Regions from separate parts of the Bacillus capparidis genome, predicted to be linked through region 2. Evidence: riboswitches for the same ligand, from Rfam matches in the RefSeq annotation. Region 2 holds a riboswitch; the other holds the start of a gene.

What was found. Region 2 has a riboswitch for cyclic di-AMP ahead of kimA (potassium transporter KimA). Riboswitches for the same ligand answer to the same signal wherever they lie in the genome.
Region 1: another riboswitch for cyclic di-AMP. It lies ahead of JOC74_RS08590 (potassium channel family protein); the one in region 2 lies ahead of kimA (potassium transporter KimA).

Annotation. Positions count from the first base shown of each region.
Region 1 covers NZ_JAFDST010000002.1:295,965-302,870, reverse strand. Annotated here, with positions in the region: gene JOC74_RS08610 (ABC transporter ATP-binding protein) at 1-1,652, shown strand, start outside; gene JOC74_RS08615 (energy-coupling factor transporter transmembrane component T) at 1-21, shown strand, start outside; gene JOC74_RS08605 (ECF transporter S component) at 1,622-2,314, shown strand; gene JOC74_RS08600 (hypothetical protein) at 2,433-2,696, shown strand; gene JOC74_RS08595 (glycosyltransferase family 2 protein) at 2,876-3,889, shown strand; cyclic di-AMP (ydaO/yuaA leader) riboswitch at 3,948-4,096, shown strand; gene JOC74_RS08590 (potassium channel family protein) at 4,220-4,876, shown strand; gene JOC74_RS08585 (TrkH family potassium uptake protein) at 4,877-6,196, shown strand; gene JOC74_RS08580 (LysE family transporter) at 6,218-6,850, opposite strand; gene JOC74_RS23905 (DUF2000 family protein) at 6,892-6,906, opposite strand, start outside.
Region 2 covers NZ_JAFDST010000003.1:115,751-125,662, forward strand. Annotated here, with positions in the region: gene JOC74_RS14115 (aldo/keto reductase) at 1-376, opposite strand, end outside; gene JOC74_RS14120 (putative quinol monooxygenase) at 482-769, opposite strand; gene JOC74_RS14125 (NAD(P)H-dependent oxidoreductase) at 803-1,480, opposite strand; gene JOC74_RS14130 (cation:dicarboxylate symporter family transporter) at 1,862-3,106, shown strand; gene JOC74_RS14135 (Gfo/Idh/MocA family protein) at 3,216-4,337, opposite strand; gene JOC74_RS14140 (LysR family transcriptional regulator) at 4,448-5,302, shown strand; gene JOC74_RS14145 (VOC family protein) at 5,506-5,901, shown strand; cyclic di-AMP (ydaO/yuaA leader) riboswitch at 6,087-6,235, shown strand; partial or broken gene kimA (potassium transporter KimA) at 6,388-8,215, shown strand; gene JOC74_RS14155 (VOC family protein) at 8,355-8,762, shown strand; gene JOC74_RS14160 (DUF1801 domain-containing protein) at 8,989-9,411, shown strand; gene JOC74_RS14165 (NAD(P)H-dependent oxidoreductase) at 9,458-9,912, shown strand, end outside.

The DNA.
Region 1 (6,906 bases), on a different contig from region 2:
TGGCGCATGCAGAAATCATAGACCTTTCATTTACTTACCCGGATGAGTCGGAAAAAGCATTGCGTTCTGTTTCCGTACGTCTTGAAGAAGGCGAGTTTGTCGTGGTTAGCGGACCGTCCGGCTGCGGCAAATCAACCCTTCTAAAGCATTTTAAACAAGAGGTGCTTCCTGTTGGCGATCGTGAGGGAAGCATTTTTTATCAAGGAATAGCGATTCATGAATTGGATAAAGTGACCTCTGCCCGTGAAATCGGGATGGTTTTTCAAAATCCGGAAAATCAGATCGTGATGGAAACAGTGATTCAAGAAATTGCTTTTTCGCTTGAAAACATCGGATTTCCTTCAGAAGACATAAAGAAAAAAATTGCTGAGCTTGTACGTTTTCTAGGGATTGAATATATGCTTCATCAGTCGGTACATACCTTGTCCGGCGGCCAAAAACAGCTCGTTAATTTAGCGTCGGTTCTCGCATTGCAGCCCAAGCTTTTGCTGTTGGATGAACCGACAGCCCAGTTAGACCCAGTGGCAGCAAAGGAATTTTTGGAGTTATTGAAACGAATTCATGAGGAGCTCGGCGTGACGATCGTTGTTGTCGAGCATTGTCTCGATGAGCTTCTTCCTTTGGCAGAACGGCTTATCTTTATGGAAAAAGGAACGATTCTTTACAACGATTCCCCCAGAAGTGTCATCGTTGATTTATGGAAAGATGCAGCGTATCGTTCCTACATCCCAGATATTCCAAGGCTATTTCTGGAAAGTGAAAGCAATACTGTTCCTTTTTCTGTGAAAGAAGGTATGAAACACATAAATGATCGTTTGCCGCTTCATGGTTCCACTGAAAAAAAGCAGCATCATGAGGGAAAGCCACTCATAAAAGGAACAGGCCTCACTTTTCGATATGAAAGGACGAGCGAAACGGTGCTCTCTCAACTTGATATAGCCGTTCACTCAGGGGACTGCATGGCTCTGGTTGGTGCGAACGGGTCGGGAAAGTCGACGCTTCTCACTATTCTTGCGGGGTTACATAAACCTAGAAAAGGGAAGGTTGTTTTTCAAAATCAGCGGATTGAAAAATGGACGCAGAAAAAAAGATATATGAAAATTGGTTACGTCAGCCAGCAGCCTGCTTATCATTTTACGTATGATGAGGTTGAACTGGAGCTGTATGAACGATGCCGGCAGTTCGCTGAACTAAACCCGAAGCCATTGGCTGATAAGCTAATGGACGATTTTCAATTAGGCCATATCAAACATCGTCATCCATTGGATATAAGCGAAGGGGAAAAACAGATTTTCGCCATCATTCTTGCTCTCCTTTCTCAGCCTGAACTGCTTTTGCTAGATGAACCGACAAAGGGGCTCGATCCAGAAAAGAAGGAACAGCTTGGTTGCCTATTTCAAAAGCTTCAGCATGAAGGAGCTGCCATCATGCTTGCCACGCATGATATCGAGTTTGCTGCAAAGTATGCGAATCGTTGTGCTATGCTGTTTGATGGTGAAATTGTGTCGGAAAACGATCCTGCTGGATTTTTTTCAAGTAATTATTTTTATACGACAGGCGTGAACAGACTTGTTCGTAAAAAACAACCCTATGCTTTAACGTGGGAGGACGTGAACATGTTATGTCAAAACGATCAAACATTGCGAATGTAGCGGCTGTCTCATTTTTTGTTTTGATGCTGGCAGGAATGACTTGGATGTCTGACAGACACTATATGTGGTTTAGCTTTCTAATGCTCGCAGCGGTCATGCTTCCGTTATATATTCGTTTTGAAAAACGGGCATTTACTTCCCGGGAAATTGTTTTGCTCGCCGTGCTCGCTGTCATTGCCGCAGTAAGTCGCATCCCCTTTACACCTTTACCTGGCGTGCAGCCCGTTTCATTTGTCATAATCATGACGGCAATCGTTTTTGGAAAAGAATCAGGCTTTATGGTTGGCGCTACAGCAGCCGTCGTATCGAATTTCTTTCTCGGGCAAGGCCCTTGGACCCCATGGCAAATGTTCGCATGGGGAATGGTTGGTTTTACAGCAGGACTATTAAAAGATACACGATTGATGAAAAAAATATGGGGACAGCTTATTTTTGGCTTCATTGCTGCATTTTTGTTTGGCTGGATTATGAATCTTTGGTTTGTGGTCGGATTCTTGAGTGAGCTGAATCTGGAATCTGTGATTGCCGCTTATGCAGCAAGCTTTCCTTTTGATTTTGCCCATGCCCTTTCCAATGTCTTTTTTATCGCCGTTATGGGAAAGCAGTGGAAGAAAATTTTGGAACGATTCAAACGGAAGTATGGCTTGCTTAAAGTGTCTTGATCCTTCCCTTTGTATCCGACAAAAAAGGAAGAGCGGTCTAATAACTACCAACATAATCAAGAAGATCTTTGTAAAAATTAATACCGACAGCGCAAAATCATGAAGGAAGTGATTGAAGTTGAATAATTTTCAATGGATCAATACTCTTTTAAATAGAGGAAATTCCAGAAAAAGAAACAATGGAATGATGCTGTGGGTGTCTGTGTTAGGATTAGTCAGTGCCGTATTTTTTGGCTTACGCGGCAGCCGTTCGGGTAATATGATGAGCCCTGTTCAAAATTTCTTTTCGAATCTAATGCAAAATAAAAATTTAATGCGAAAACCTGTTCCTGTGGCAAGTAAAACTGAGTTTTCAAACGAATTAACACCTAATAAAAAATAAATGAATTGTAATTACTTTTGCAGTGCTAGAAAACCTGGCACTGCTTTTTTAATGGACCATTTTAATAAATTCAGGAATGTCTTTTCTAAAAAAAGGAATAATACCTCAGAGGCAATATGGATACATTTTTTGCTAAAAGCTTTCTTAACGAAAATAGCGAAAATGGAGGAGGGTACATAATGAAACAGCCTATAGTAACTATCGTAGTTCCGTGCTACAACGAAGAGGAAGCTATAATACAAACATGCCGCCAGCTAAGTACTGAATTGAAATGCTTAATGGATGATAAATTCATCTCAGCTGAAAGTAAAATTTTGTTTGTCGATGATGGAAGCCAGGATCGTACGTGGTCACTGATTGTGATGGAAAGTGTAAAGAACAGCTATGTAACCGGCATAAAATTAATGAAAAATGCAGGACACCAAAAAGCTCTTTTAGCCGGACTGGAAAAAGCAAAAGGCAGCTCGGATTGTGTGATTTCAATAGATGCCGATCTTCAGGATGACGTGTCTGTTATTCGTGATTTTATCGAGAAATATAAAGAAGGGTACGAGATTGTCTACGGCGTCCGCCGCAGCCGCCAAACAGATACTTTTTTTAAGCGGACAACTGCTTTAGGCTATTATTCACTAATGAATAAGCTTGGGATTCAGTTAATTTATAATCATGCCGATTATCGTTTAATGAGCAAGCGTGCACTTGAAGAGCTCGGTCGCTATCGTGAAGCCAATCTGTTTTTGAGAGGAATTGTCCCTATGATCGGCCTGCGATCGACAAAGGTATTGTATGATCGAAAAGAGCGTGTGGCAGGAGAAACTAAATACCCTCTGAAAAAGATGCTGTCCTTTGCCTTTAAAGGGATTACATCATTTAGTGTGACACCGATCAGAAGTATCACATTGCTAGGAATTTTATTGTTTTTTTTAAGCGTTTCTGCAGGGATATACGCTTTGATTCAAAAACTTCTCGGGCACACAAACGTCGGCTGGACCTCTTTAATGATTTCGATTTGGTTTTTAGGCGGGTTGAATTTAATGGGGATTGGCATTATTGGCGAATATATCGGCACGATTTTTACGGAAGTGAAACGTCGCCCCCATTATGCGATAGACATTGATTTAGAAACCGAGCGATTGGGCCGTCTAAAGCGCCAGGAGAATGAGCAAGTACCGGAGAAAAAGTTTAGCTCATAAAGTTATAGGATAACTTTACAATACGAAACTTTGGGAGTAATATAATTTTCAGAATCAACCATCTTGATCGCTGAATCCGTGTGGAACGGGGGAACCAGAATTGTAACAAACATTTTGTTACTAGGGGTGAATCCTTCATGATGAAGGCAGGGTTACTTCTGTACCCGAACCCGACAGCTAACCTCGTAAGCGTTAAGGAGAGGATGTGAACTTGTGATCGGAGAATAAAACGACCACTGGGGAATCCTTTGTGGTCTTTTTTTTGTAAAATGTAATACTTCTGTGTTTGTTAACAAACAACTATAGAAAATGAATCAAGGAAGGGTTAAGATGAAGAAATTATTCGCCGTATTTGGTTTAGGACGCTTTGGATCAACCCTTGTTAAAGAGTTTTATGAAATGGGTATTGAAGTATTAGCTGTAGATAAAGATGAGACAAGAGTCAGTGAATATATGCAATTTGCCACACATGCAGTTTGTGCAAATGCAATCGATGAAACGGTTTTGCAAAAGCTGGGCGTTCGAAATGTTGATCTTGCGTTCGTTTCCTTTGGAGATGATATGCAATCAAGCATCTTGACTTCATTACTCTTGAAAGAAATAGGTGTGACTAAAGTTTGGGCAAAAGCACAGGATGAAAACCATTCAAAAGTTCTCGAGAAAATTGGTGTTGACAGAGTTATTCATCCGGAGCGTGATGTGGCTAAAAGAATAGCCCATCATATTGTGACCGATAAGATGATTGATTTTATTGAGCTATCTAAAGATTTCAGCATCGTGGAAATTATAGCAACAAAAAAGGTTGATCACCGTTCCTTGGAAGATCTAAACATACGGGCCAATTACGGATGTAATATTGTTGGAATTCAACGTGATGGGAAATTTATTGTTTCTCCTTCTGCTGAAGAAGCTATTTATAAGGACGACGTGTTAATTGTCATAGGAAACAATAAGGACATTGAACGATTTGAAAAAGAAGGAGTTTAAATGAATATAAAATACATTCGATTGAATCCCTCCCAGCTGCTGCTATTAGTGTTTTTGTTTTTTATTATACTAGGTACAATTTTATTAAAGCTACCGTTTGCAACAACCGAATCTGTCAGCTGGACCGATGCATTGTTCACTGCGACGTCAGCTATGACAGTCACGGGTCTCGCGGTTGTTGATACAGGTACCGCTTATACCCTCTTTGGCCAGCTGGTTATAGTCATGCTTATCCAAGTCGGCGGCTTGGGGATCATGTCTTTTGCAGTTCTCATTTTTATCATGCTGGGAAAGAAAATTGGTTTTAAAGAACGGCTGCTTATCCAGCAGGCTCTTAATCAAACCTCTCTCGGCGGGATTATTAAATTAGTGAAAAACTTATTTATCTTCTCATTATCTATAGAATTGATAGCCATGCTGCTGCTCGCTATCCGATGGGTTCCGGAATATGGCTGGGGAAAAGGGATGTATTATAGCTTTTTTCACTCAATATCTGCTTTTAACAATGCGGGATTTTCTTTATGGCCAGACAACTTAATGGGATATGTAGGAGATCCGTTAGTCAACCTCGTGATTTCTTCTCTGTTCATTTTAGGCGGAATAGGCTTTACTGTTTTAGTGGATGTGTGGTATAAACGAAGCTTTAAAAAATTAAGTCTGCATTCGAAACTAATGATTGTAGGTACACTGGTGCTTAATGTAATAGCCACTGTTATAGTTTTCTCAATGGAATACAATAACCCTGACACGCTTGGCCCTATGTCATTAGGCGATAAATTTTGGGGATCCTATTTTCAAGCGGTGACAACTCGAACAGCAGGGTTTAACAGTTTGGATATTGGCAGTTTACACGAAGCTACGATAACATTGATGCTGCTGTTTATGTTTGTCGGGGCAGGAAGCGCCTCAACCGGGGGCGGAATTAAACTTACTACATTTTTAGTGATTGTTTTATCCGTATTAACCTTTTTGCAAGGAAAAAAACAAATAACAGTCGGCAGAAGATCTATTAAAGATGAGGTCATTTTCCGTTCGCTTTCGATTTCGGCTATTAGCATTCTATTTATTTTCTTAGCTGTATTGCTATTAAACATTACCGAGCCAATCCCATTTTTGAAACTATTATTTGAAGTGATTTCAGCATTCGGTACGGTAGGGTTGTCCATGGGGATTACGGCCGACCTATCAAATATCGGCAAGATCATCATTGTGTTCATCATGTTCTTAGGTAAGCTGGGACCGCTAACCTTTGCTTTTTCATTAGCAAAGCCTGAGCAAGAAAAAATCCGTTATCCAAGCGAAGATGTTTTGACAGGGTGAAAAAGGATTTTTCACCCTGATTTATATGACCGTTTTTACACCAAATCCGATTAATATGGCTCCAGTACATTTTTGAAAGACGTTCTGAAATGAATCCTTTTTCAGCCACTTTTTCCAATGATCTAAGAGAGAAACCAAGATAAAAAACCATCCTGCTGCAATAATAGTAAGGATCAATCCTAATCCAATCAGTTGCAGGTTTGTGTTGCCATTAAGATCAATGAATTGAGGCATGAAGGTGATGTAGACAAGAACAGTTTTAGGGTTGAGAATATTACTGATGACACCTTGAAAATAGGATTCTTTGTAATGAGCGTTCGATGGCTTGTCAATCGAACTCTGACTTTCCGCATGAACAGCATCTAGTGAAAGTGTACGTTTCGTAAATAATGCTCTAACACCGAGATAGAATAAGTATGCGGCTCCTAAATACTTGATTATATTGAAAAGAAATATGGATTGGGCAATGACAACGGACAAACCGAGAATGGCAATAACCGTCCAAAATGTAAGACCAGTCACCATTCCTAGTATTGTATAACGCCCGGCCTTAGCTCCGTGGGTAAGGGTATTTTTTAAAATAATCACCGTATCTGTGCCGGGCAGCATTGACATCATAAGGGCAATTAGCATATAGGCAAGTAAGTTATCCATCTTTCTCCTCCTCTTTTTTAACCTTGCTATAAAAACTTTCACTACCTCAGCAGAGA
Region 2 (9,912 bases):
AAAGCTTTTCTAACGCTTTGTATGTATCCACGTACTCATCGAATTGAGGAGTCGGCCAATGAATTAAATACAAATCTACATAATCAAGTCCGAGCCTTTCAAGACTTTCATCAAATGCCCGTAATGTGTTGTCATAGCCTTGATCGCTGTTCCATACTTTTGTCGTAATAAATAAATCTTCGCGAGGAACAGACGCATTCTTGATCGCTTTTCCGACCCCTTTTTCATTTTTGTAAATCATAGCTGTATCAATAGAGGTATAACCAACTTCAATTGCTTTTTCTACGGCAGTTGTAGCTTGATCATCTTCTACTTGCCATACACCAAATCCGAGCTGGGGCATTTTTAGACCATTATTTAATGTAACGAAATCCATTTGAAAGCACTCCTTGTCGTTTGATTCTTAAATAGTATATCGAGTTTTTGATTGTATTGTCATACAATGTGCTTCGGGCTGTTATACGTTTAGCTATTTAGAATGCTATTGCTGTACCGTAAATTTCTTTACCTTCAGTGGAGAGAGAATGTAGTCGCCTACTTGAGAGCTGAATGATTTAAAGTGCGGCGTTTTTTCATGTTCTTCAAGATCAGATGCCGTATCCCATTCTTCTAGCATAATAAACGTATTTTTTACTTCTACATCTTGAACTAGAAAATAACTAATATTTCCCGGCTCTTGTTGTGAAGCTTGTACTAGAGGTTTAACAAAATTTAAAAACGCTTCTGTCTTTTCTGGATTGACCTCCATATATGCGTGAATAACAATCATTTCAATTCCCTCCATGTCATAAAATTTATTTCCTTACTCTACCCATTGAATGATTTGTGATCTCGTTTGTCTTGTTTTTTCACGTGGTTCTTTCACACGGAAGCCAAAAGCAACCATACAAGAGATGCCAAATTGATTTGTATCAAGTATACCTTCTTCTACTAGAATTTGCTCGACTTTACCTTTATCGAAGCCTTCCATCGGACAAGAATCGATGCCGATTTGTGCAGCTGCGGTCATCATGTTTCCTAATGCAATATACGTTTGTCTGCATCCCCATTCAAACATAGCACGTTCATTACCAAGCAAGTCAAAATCGGATTCTAGAAATTTATGATATAAACCGCCTTTTCCTATCACCACATCTTCTGGGAGTTGTTGAACATCTTTCATCATACGGAGAATATGCTTAGAATCAGCAAGCAGCTCTTTCGGTGTTCTAGACAAGATAATAACAAAGTGGCTGGATGTTGGTAATTGTTTTTGTCCTCCCCAAGTAACTGGCAATAGTTTATCCCTTAGAGTTTCATTTTGAATGACAAGAAACTTCCATGGTTCAAAACCAAATGAACTAGGAGATAAACGTCCTGTTTCTAAGATGAAATTAAAATCTTGTTCACTTATTTTTTTGGCAGGGTCAAATTCTTTAGTTGCATGTCTATACTGATATGCCTGTAGTATGTCTTCTTTTTTATTTGTCATGATCGTCATGAATAACACTTCCTTTTTATTAAATTTAATAGCTTTTCATATAAGTAAAGTATAAGTTGTTGGATTTAATATTGTAAGTACGCACATAATTGTTGTATAGTACCACCTTTTATACCATTAAAATATTGTCGATTAGCCTTCTGCTGAACCTGTCTATAATTTTTAAGCTCTATTATCATTGATCAATGTACTAAGACACTTAAGAAAAACTAGATTATCTGCTATAATGTTATTTATCATAGTATATTCTCCTTTTGTATGGGCTGGGCAAAAGGTCAAACCCCAATACAATTAGGGGATTTTTTATGGATTTATACCGGCTTTTCTTTCATTTTACAGAATGTTTGTAAAGCTAGATTGTTTTAAGAGGGAGGATAATGGATGAAAAAGGTAAAAATTGGTTTGGCGTATCAAATATTAATTGGACTTATACTCGGTATTGTAGTAGGTGCAATATTTTACGGTAATGATAACATTGCAGCTTACTTGCAGCCGATTGGAGATATATTTCTTCGGGCGATAAAAATGATCGTTGTTCCAATTGTGATTGCTTCTATTGTAGTTGGTGTAGCTGGTGTAGGAGATTTGAAAAGGGTCGGAAGATTAGGATTTAAAACAATATTGTATTTCGAGATTGTAACAACGATCGCCATGGTTGTAGGGTTGTTATTCGCCAACATATTCCAGCCGGGTGTTGGTATTGATCGATCAAAATTAACAGAAAGCAGTATTTCTCAATATGAAGAAACAGCAGAAACCCAGGAAGAGCACGGAGTTGTAGAGACATTTGTAGAAATTATACCGACGAATATTTTCCAAGCATTTGTCGAGGGAGATATGCTTGCTATTGTTTTCTTTTCTGTTCTCTTTGGAGCTGGAGTTGCAGCGATAGGAGAACGAGGTAAACCAGTCTTGGACTTTTTCCAAGGTGTTGGGGATACGATGTTCTGGATTACAAACCAAATCATGAAGCTGGCGCCTTTTGGGGTATTTGCTTTAATTGGCATTACGGTATCTAAGTTTGGATTAGAATCGCTGATTCCGCTTGGAAAACTGGCAATCGTTACGTATGGAAGTATGGTCTTTTTTGTAATTGTCGTATTTAATATAATTGCAAGAATAGCCGGAATCCGTTTGTTCTCGTTGCTACGTTTGTTAAAGGATGAAATTTTGCTTGCTTTTTCTACTTCGAGTTCAGAAACAGTACTCCCAAGAGTCATGCAAAAGCTTGAAAAGTTTGGTTGTCCGAAGGCAATCACTTCCTTTGTAGTTCCGACAGGCTATACGTTTAATTTGGACGGTTCTACACTTTATCAAGCTTTAGCCTCCGTTTTTATTGCTCAAATGTTTGGTGTAGAAATAACGATCGGACAGCAGCTTATGATTGTTCTCGTGCTTATTGTGACTTCAAAAGGTATTGCTGCAGTGCCAGGCGCGTCATTCGTTGTGTTGCTTGCCACATTAAATGCAGTAAATTTACCTGTAGAAGGTCTTGCTTTTATTGCCGGTATTGACCGGATCTTAGATATGGGCAGAACTGCTGTGAATGTTGTCGGGAACTCTTTAGCGGCGGTTGTTATTTCTAAATGGGAAGGTAAATTCAACCAAGAAAAACAAGTTGCGTAATAAACCCCAAAAAAGACCCGTATCACTAAAAGTGGTACGGGTTTTTTTGATATGGATGATTAGACAAACGGAGCCTATCCATAAAAAGCTTATCGTCTGATAATAATATCTAGTCTTGTATTACGGTTATTTTTTTACCTGTCTCTGCAGAATTTTGTATTGCGTCTAACAGTTGATGCAATTTGACAGCGTCATTAAAATTGGGCATTTGCCGTTTATTTTCTGCTATATCTTGCGCGAAACGATGATACGCTCTTTCAACATACCCTGCTGGATAACGATCTTTTTCGGAGGATATTCTTATTTCTTCCGAAAAGGCATGATCAATTTCAGAATGCAAGGACGAATAATTAGGATGTGTGATTTTTTCGACGGTCAGGTTACCAAATTGTACGTGACCAACGGAATTGCTCTGTTTTAAACGAAATACACCCTTTTCTCCTCTAACTTCCAAATGAAACTCAGGATATACTCCCCCTTGAATGTGTACGGATGCAGTGATTCCATCAATTAGTGTTCCGTGTATTGCGATTTGATCAGCTGTAGTTTTAGCCGTTGTTAAACCGGTTTCTTGGATGATTGCTTCGGAATAATTTTGACTCATTACAGCTGAGACTTTTTTAAAATCACTAAGAATGTAGCAAAGCACATCAAGCGAGTGCCCGCCATTTATCGTAAGGAGACTCGCTCCCTTTTCTTTTTTTAATAGATAAGCGTTTCTTTCATCTGTGATTCTGCCTTTTCCTTGTGTAGCGACTTGCATTGTACAGGAAAGGACCCTGCCGATTTCCCCTTGTTTGATCGCTTGTTTTACATAATTGACCTCCGGTGATTGCCGTGCTTGTAATCCAATCACGTGGTGAATATTCGCTTGATCGGCCATTTTTGCCATCTCTTTCGCTTCAGAGGTGTTTATTCCCAATGGCCATTCACAATAGAGGTGCTTCTTTTCTTCAATGGCAGTGATGGCAGCTTCATAATGGAAAGGAACCTTCACACTTACGACGACTAAATCAACATCTTCGGATTTTGCTAATTCCCTATGATTAGTAAAAGCTAAGGGAGCGTTAATCGCCATGGCGCTTTTTTTCGCGGTTTCCATCTTAGATGTCCCAATAGCCGTAATTTGATAAAAAGGACTTTCTTTCAGAACGGGAATATGTGTTTTGCTCGCCCACTGATTATTTAAAGAACCTCCTATAATCCCGGCATTAATTACATTTTGCTTCATGGTTTATCCCTCCAAAATGCGTATTGCATTTAGTATACTTAATAAGTGATATCATAAATAATGTTAATTTATGATAGTAGTATCACTATTTTTGATAGGGAGGTGCATCAATGGATATCGAAAACTTGAAAGCTTTTATAACAGTTGCCGAACTAAAAAGCATATCTGCTGCGGCGATAAAGCTTAATCACCTCCAATCCAATATGACTGCGAAAATAAAGAAGATTGAATCCTATTATAATCAAGAGCTGTTTATTAGAAATTCAAAAGGTATGGAATTAACTAAAGATGGAGAAAAATTATATCACCAATTAAAAAAGATCTTGATCCTCTGGGAAGAAACTGAAAATAAAATGAAAAAGCACGAAGAAACGCTCAGGATAGGGACGATGATATCAGTTGGTGGAACTCAATTCTCCTCAGCATTAAATAAACTTTATCAAACATACCCTGACTTATCGGTTACGTTAAAAACGGGTTCCACTGATTATATTGAACATCAAATTCTTGGCGGAACAATTGATATAGCTTATACGATTGGATCGTCAAATCATAAGAAAATCACCTATAAAAAAGTGGGGCAAGAAGAGCTGGTTATTATCGGTAAAGGTATTGAGAAAAACACAATTTTTAAAGAGTATATCAGCCGAAAAAATCTGCTTGTTCTTTCGGATAAATGCTTGTATCTCACGTTGTTACGCAATATTTTCACAGGCATGGGTCGTGAGTATGGGGAAATCATTGAAGTAGGCGATCCGGAATCACTCTTGCAGTTTTCAATAATGGGAATGGGGATTTCCTTAGTATCGAAACGTACGGCAAACCGCTACAACATCAACAATTATATAGAGGTACCTTCAGTTTATAAATACATCAACATTTACTTAATTACTCGTTTGCACCATGAATTAACACCTATTGAAAGACAATTTACAGAATTGAATCATTCGCTTGTGAACGAATAATGGAGAGAAAGTATTTAACCGAATGGTTGACTAATTCTAGGTTGTTCTTTATTGTTAACTATATGGTTAAACAAAGTAGCCACAATTTAGATTGGATTTTTCATGCTACGTCAGACCGAATTATTACGGTGGGTATTTAATGATTGCAGGGTTGAAAGAGATCGTAGAAAGCGAATGAATTAAAAAATAAGGAGATGTTTTTAATGGAAAAGGTGACACCATTCTTAATGTTCGAAGGAAATGCGGAAGAAGCCATGAATTATTATACTTCTTTGATTGAAGAATCAGAAATTACCAGAATCACTCGTTATGGACCAAATGAAGCAGGAGATGAGGGCAGTGTGATGCAGGCTGTCTTTTCATTAAAAGGACAGGAATTTATGTGCATTGACAGTAACGTAAAGCATGAGTTCACGTTTACCCCTTCCTTTTCAGTGTTTCTTACATGTGATTCTGAAGAGGAAATTACCCGGCTTTATGAGAGCCTCTCAGATGGCGGGGGCGCCCTAATGCCATTAGGTGATTATTTCTTTAGTAAGAAGTTCGGTTGGATTGTCGATAGGTTTGGAGTTTCATGGCAGCTCAATTTTCCAAGCTAAATGTTGGATGGTGTTCCTTCTAAAGAGGAGCGCCATTTTTTATTCCTCCTTTACATAAAGAGTTGAAAATGCCCTGTTCTTTAGTTAAAGAAGTATTCAAATTTTAGATTTTAAAATTACATATTTTTTTAACAATTTTTGTTTACATTTTTAGTGCACAGAAGTATGATAATCATCGGTTTCATATTTCTAAATCGCTGAGACCTAAAGGTGCGGGGGAACCATTTTTGTGGATTGTTACACAATCCAAAGGGGTGAATCCTTTTAAAAGGTAGGGCTACTCAAATGGTCCGAATCCGACAGCTAACCTCGTAAGCGTTATATGAGAAGGAAGGTGGAGCTTGTGAGACAAAAATTATATTGTCTTCAGGCCTATTATCTATGGCTTGCAGGCATTTTTTATTTTAATTGAACTAAAGTGTTTTCGTAGAGTGTTATTTGATATACAGGAAAAGATATGTTTAATACAATCTGGTAGTGAAATTTGTGATTTCTTCTCTAAAGAGATTTTTAATAGGCCGGCCATTAAAATCAACTGAACTAGGGGAACAGAAGCTTAACAAAACAAAAGCATTAGCCATCCTATCTTCTGACGTTTTATCATCAGTAGCCTATGGTCCGGAGCAAATTTTAATTGTCCTGGCAACAGTTGGTGCAGTAGCATTTTGGTATTCAATTCCGATAGCAATGGGAGTATTAATTCTATTAACTGCTCTCATATTGTCGTACAGGCAGATTATCTTTCGCCTATCCTCATGGCGGTGGAGCGTATGTAGTATCAAAGCATAATTTGGGTATAAATCCGGGGTTAATCGCTGGAGGATCCTTGCTGGTAGATTATATTTTAACAGTGGCAGTTAGTGTATCTGCTGGTACAGATGCGATAACATCTGCATTTCCTGCCTTACATTCTTATAATGTGATCATTGCGATTATCTTTGTGATTTTTCTTACCATCTTAAATTTAAGAGGGGTAACGGAATCCGCCTCTATTTTGGCGTATCCGGTGTATTTATTTGTTTTAGCGTTATTCGTATTGATTGGTGTGGGCATCTACAACATTGTAACAGGTCAGGTTCCGCCTGATTTACATCCATCAATTGGTACACCCGTGGCAGGAATCAGTTTATTCATCCTCCTGCGAGCGTTTGCCTCAGGCAGCTCTGCTTTAACAGGAGTTGAAGCCATTTCGAATGCCATTCCCAATTTTAAAGACCCGGCACCTAATAATGCAGCTAAAACGTTACTTGCGATGGGTGCCTTGCTCGCTTTGTTATTTTCGGGAATTGTATATTTGGCCTATTATTACGGGATTACTCCCAGTGAAGAGGTCACTGTTGTCTCACAACTTACGGAAGAGACATTTGGTCGAAATTTCATGTATTTCTTTATCCAAGGAACTACAGCATTGATATTGATCCTGGCTGCCAATACAGGTTATTCAGCGTTCCCATTACTTGCGGTTAATCTTGCCAAGGATAAGTTTATTCCAAGAATGTTTACAATAAGAGGAGACCGGTTAGGATACTCGAATGGGATTATTATTCTTGGGATTGCCTCGATCATATTAATTCTTGCTTTTAAAGGACAAACTGAACAGCTTATCCCGCTATATGCAGTCGGCGTGTTTATTCCATTTACGCTGTCTCAGTCGGGAATGATTGTTAAATGGATTCGTGAAAAACCAAAAGGATGGGTATTTAGGCTTGTTATTAATTCAACCGGTGCCTTGATTAGCTTTACCGTTACGATCATTTTCTTTTTAACCAAATTCGCACAGGTTTGGCCAGTCTTAGTTTTTTTACCCATTATCGTTTTTGTTTTTCACCAGATAAAGAAGCATTATGACGCAGTTGGCGACCAATTGCGACTGACAACATGTGAACCTTCTGTCCCGATTAATGGGAACGTCATTATTGTTCCTGTGGCTGGTATGACTCATGTAGTAGAGAACACGTTAAACTATGCTAAAACTCTTTCGGCAGAAAAGATCATTGCCGTTTACGTTGCGTTTGACAGAGAAGTCGAAAGAAAGTTTGAAGAAAAGTGGAAGAAATGGCAGCCTGATGTCAGACTCGTGACACTTCACTCTCACTATAGAAGTATTATTCATCCTTTGACCAAATTTGTTGATACGGTTGAGCACAAAGCCAGAGAGTCGGATTATCGGGTTACGGTCGTCATCCCTCAGTTTATTCCTAAAAAAGGCTGGCACAATATTCTTCATAACCAATCTAGTTTATTGATTCGGGCATATTTGCTTTATCGGCGGGACGTAGTCGTTACTACTGTCCCTTACCATTTAAAAAAATGAGTTTTTACGGGTGTCTCCTTAATGAGGCACCTTTTTTAATTATACCTTTTAATAATTTTTTTCTTTTTCAGGCAGGAATAGGATAAACATAAGAGAATGATTTGTAGTCGGAATAAAAATTAGAGGGGAATGGGCAAGTATGGGAATACAAATGAAAAGTATCTTTGTTAATTTACCGGTGAAAGATTTGGAAAAAACGAAAGAATTTTTTTCGAAAATTGGTTTTGAATTTAACGAAAAATTTACTGATGAAAATGCAGCGAGCATGGTGATTGGTGAAAATATCTTTGCCATGCTGTTGGTGGAAGAGTTTTTTAAAACGTTTACGAAAAAAGAACTTTCTGATGCAGCAAAAAGTACAGAAGTTATCGTTGGGTTAGCAGTTGATAGCAGGGATAAGGTTGATGAGATTGTAAATAAAGCGCTGGATGCAGGCGGAAAGCCTTCAAATGATCCGATGGACCATGGCTTTATGTACGGATGGAGTTTTGAGGACATAGACGGCCATCTTTGGGAAGTCTTTTACATGGATGAAAGTGCAGTCTGAGCAAGAGTAAAAATAAGAAATTGATCGCCCTGAACTTCTTTGATAAACCTATAGGCACAATCCTTTCATGTGGAGTTGTGTCTTTTTCATTTTAAAGTACAGTGTTTGCTGGTTCGGTTCAGCAGGAAAAAAGTGTGTAATGTAGAAATTTATTTAAGAGATTATATATTTTCTATTAGCGAAAAAAGGTCAACCTCATACTTAAGAACAGGAGAAATTCTAAGTTATGTACGAACTAAAAACAAAAGAAAATGACAGCAGTGTCATTGAGTTTATTGAAAATGTCGATAGCCCTAAAAAACGTGAAGATGCATATAAATTATTAGATATTTTCACAGAAACGACTGGCTGTCAAGCGAAGATGTGGGGGCCGAGCATTATCGGTTTTGGTTCCTATCATTATAAATATGAATCCGGTCACGAAGGCGATGCGCCGCTTGTTGGCTTTTCACCTCGAAAAGCAAAAATCAGCTTGTATTTTGCGACTGGTGATACAAAACGAGAGGAATTGTTAAAGGACTTTGGAAAACATACAACAGGAAAAGCGTGTGTATACATTAATAAGGTGGCAGATATTGATGTTGACGTGTTAAAAGCGTTAATTCATCAATCTGTTGCGTTTTTAAGAGAAACGTATCCAAACCAGTAGAAAGCGATTATGTTTTTAGGGAACCCTATATATGGAGGAATGCAAAATGAACCATCTTGTTGTCTATGCACACCCACATCCTGAAAGTTTTAATCATGCAATATTGGAAACAGCTGTTAAAGCTTTAGAAGACAAAGGTCATCAGGTGTTTGTAAGAGATTTGTATGCATTGGATTTTCAGCCTGTTCTGAAGCCCCAAGATACGGCTGCGATGAAATCAGGCAATATTCCTGACGATATTAAAACCGAACAAGAGTTCATTACAAAAGCAGATGTTATCACATTTATCTATCCAATTTGGTGGTCGGGTCTTCCTGCCATTCTCAAAGGTTATGTAGACCGGGTATTCGCCTATGGCTTTGCTTATGCTTATGGGGAAGGAGAAATTATTCAGTTACTTAAAGGGAAAAAAGGTTTGATCATTAATACTCACGGTACTCCTAAAGAGATTTACGACGAAATGGGAATGACCGCCAGTTTAACCATTACTTCAGATGTTGG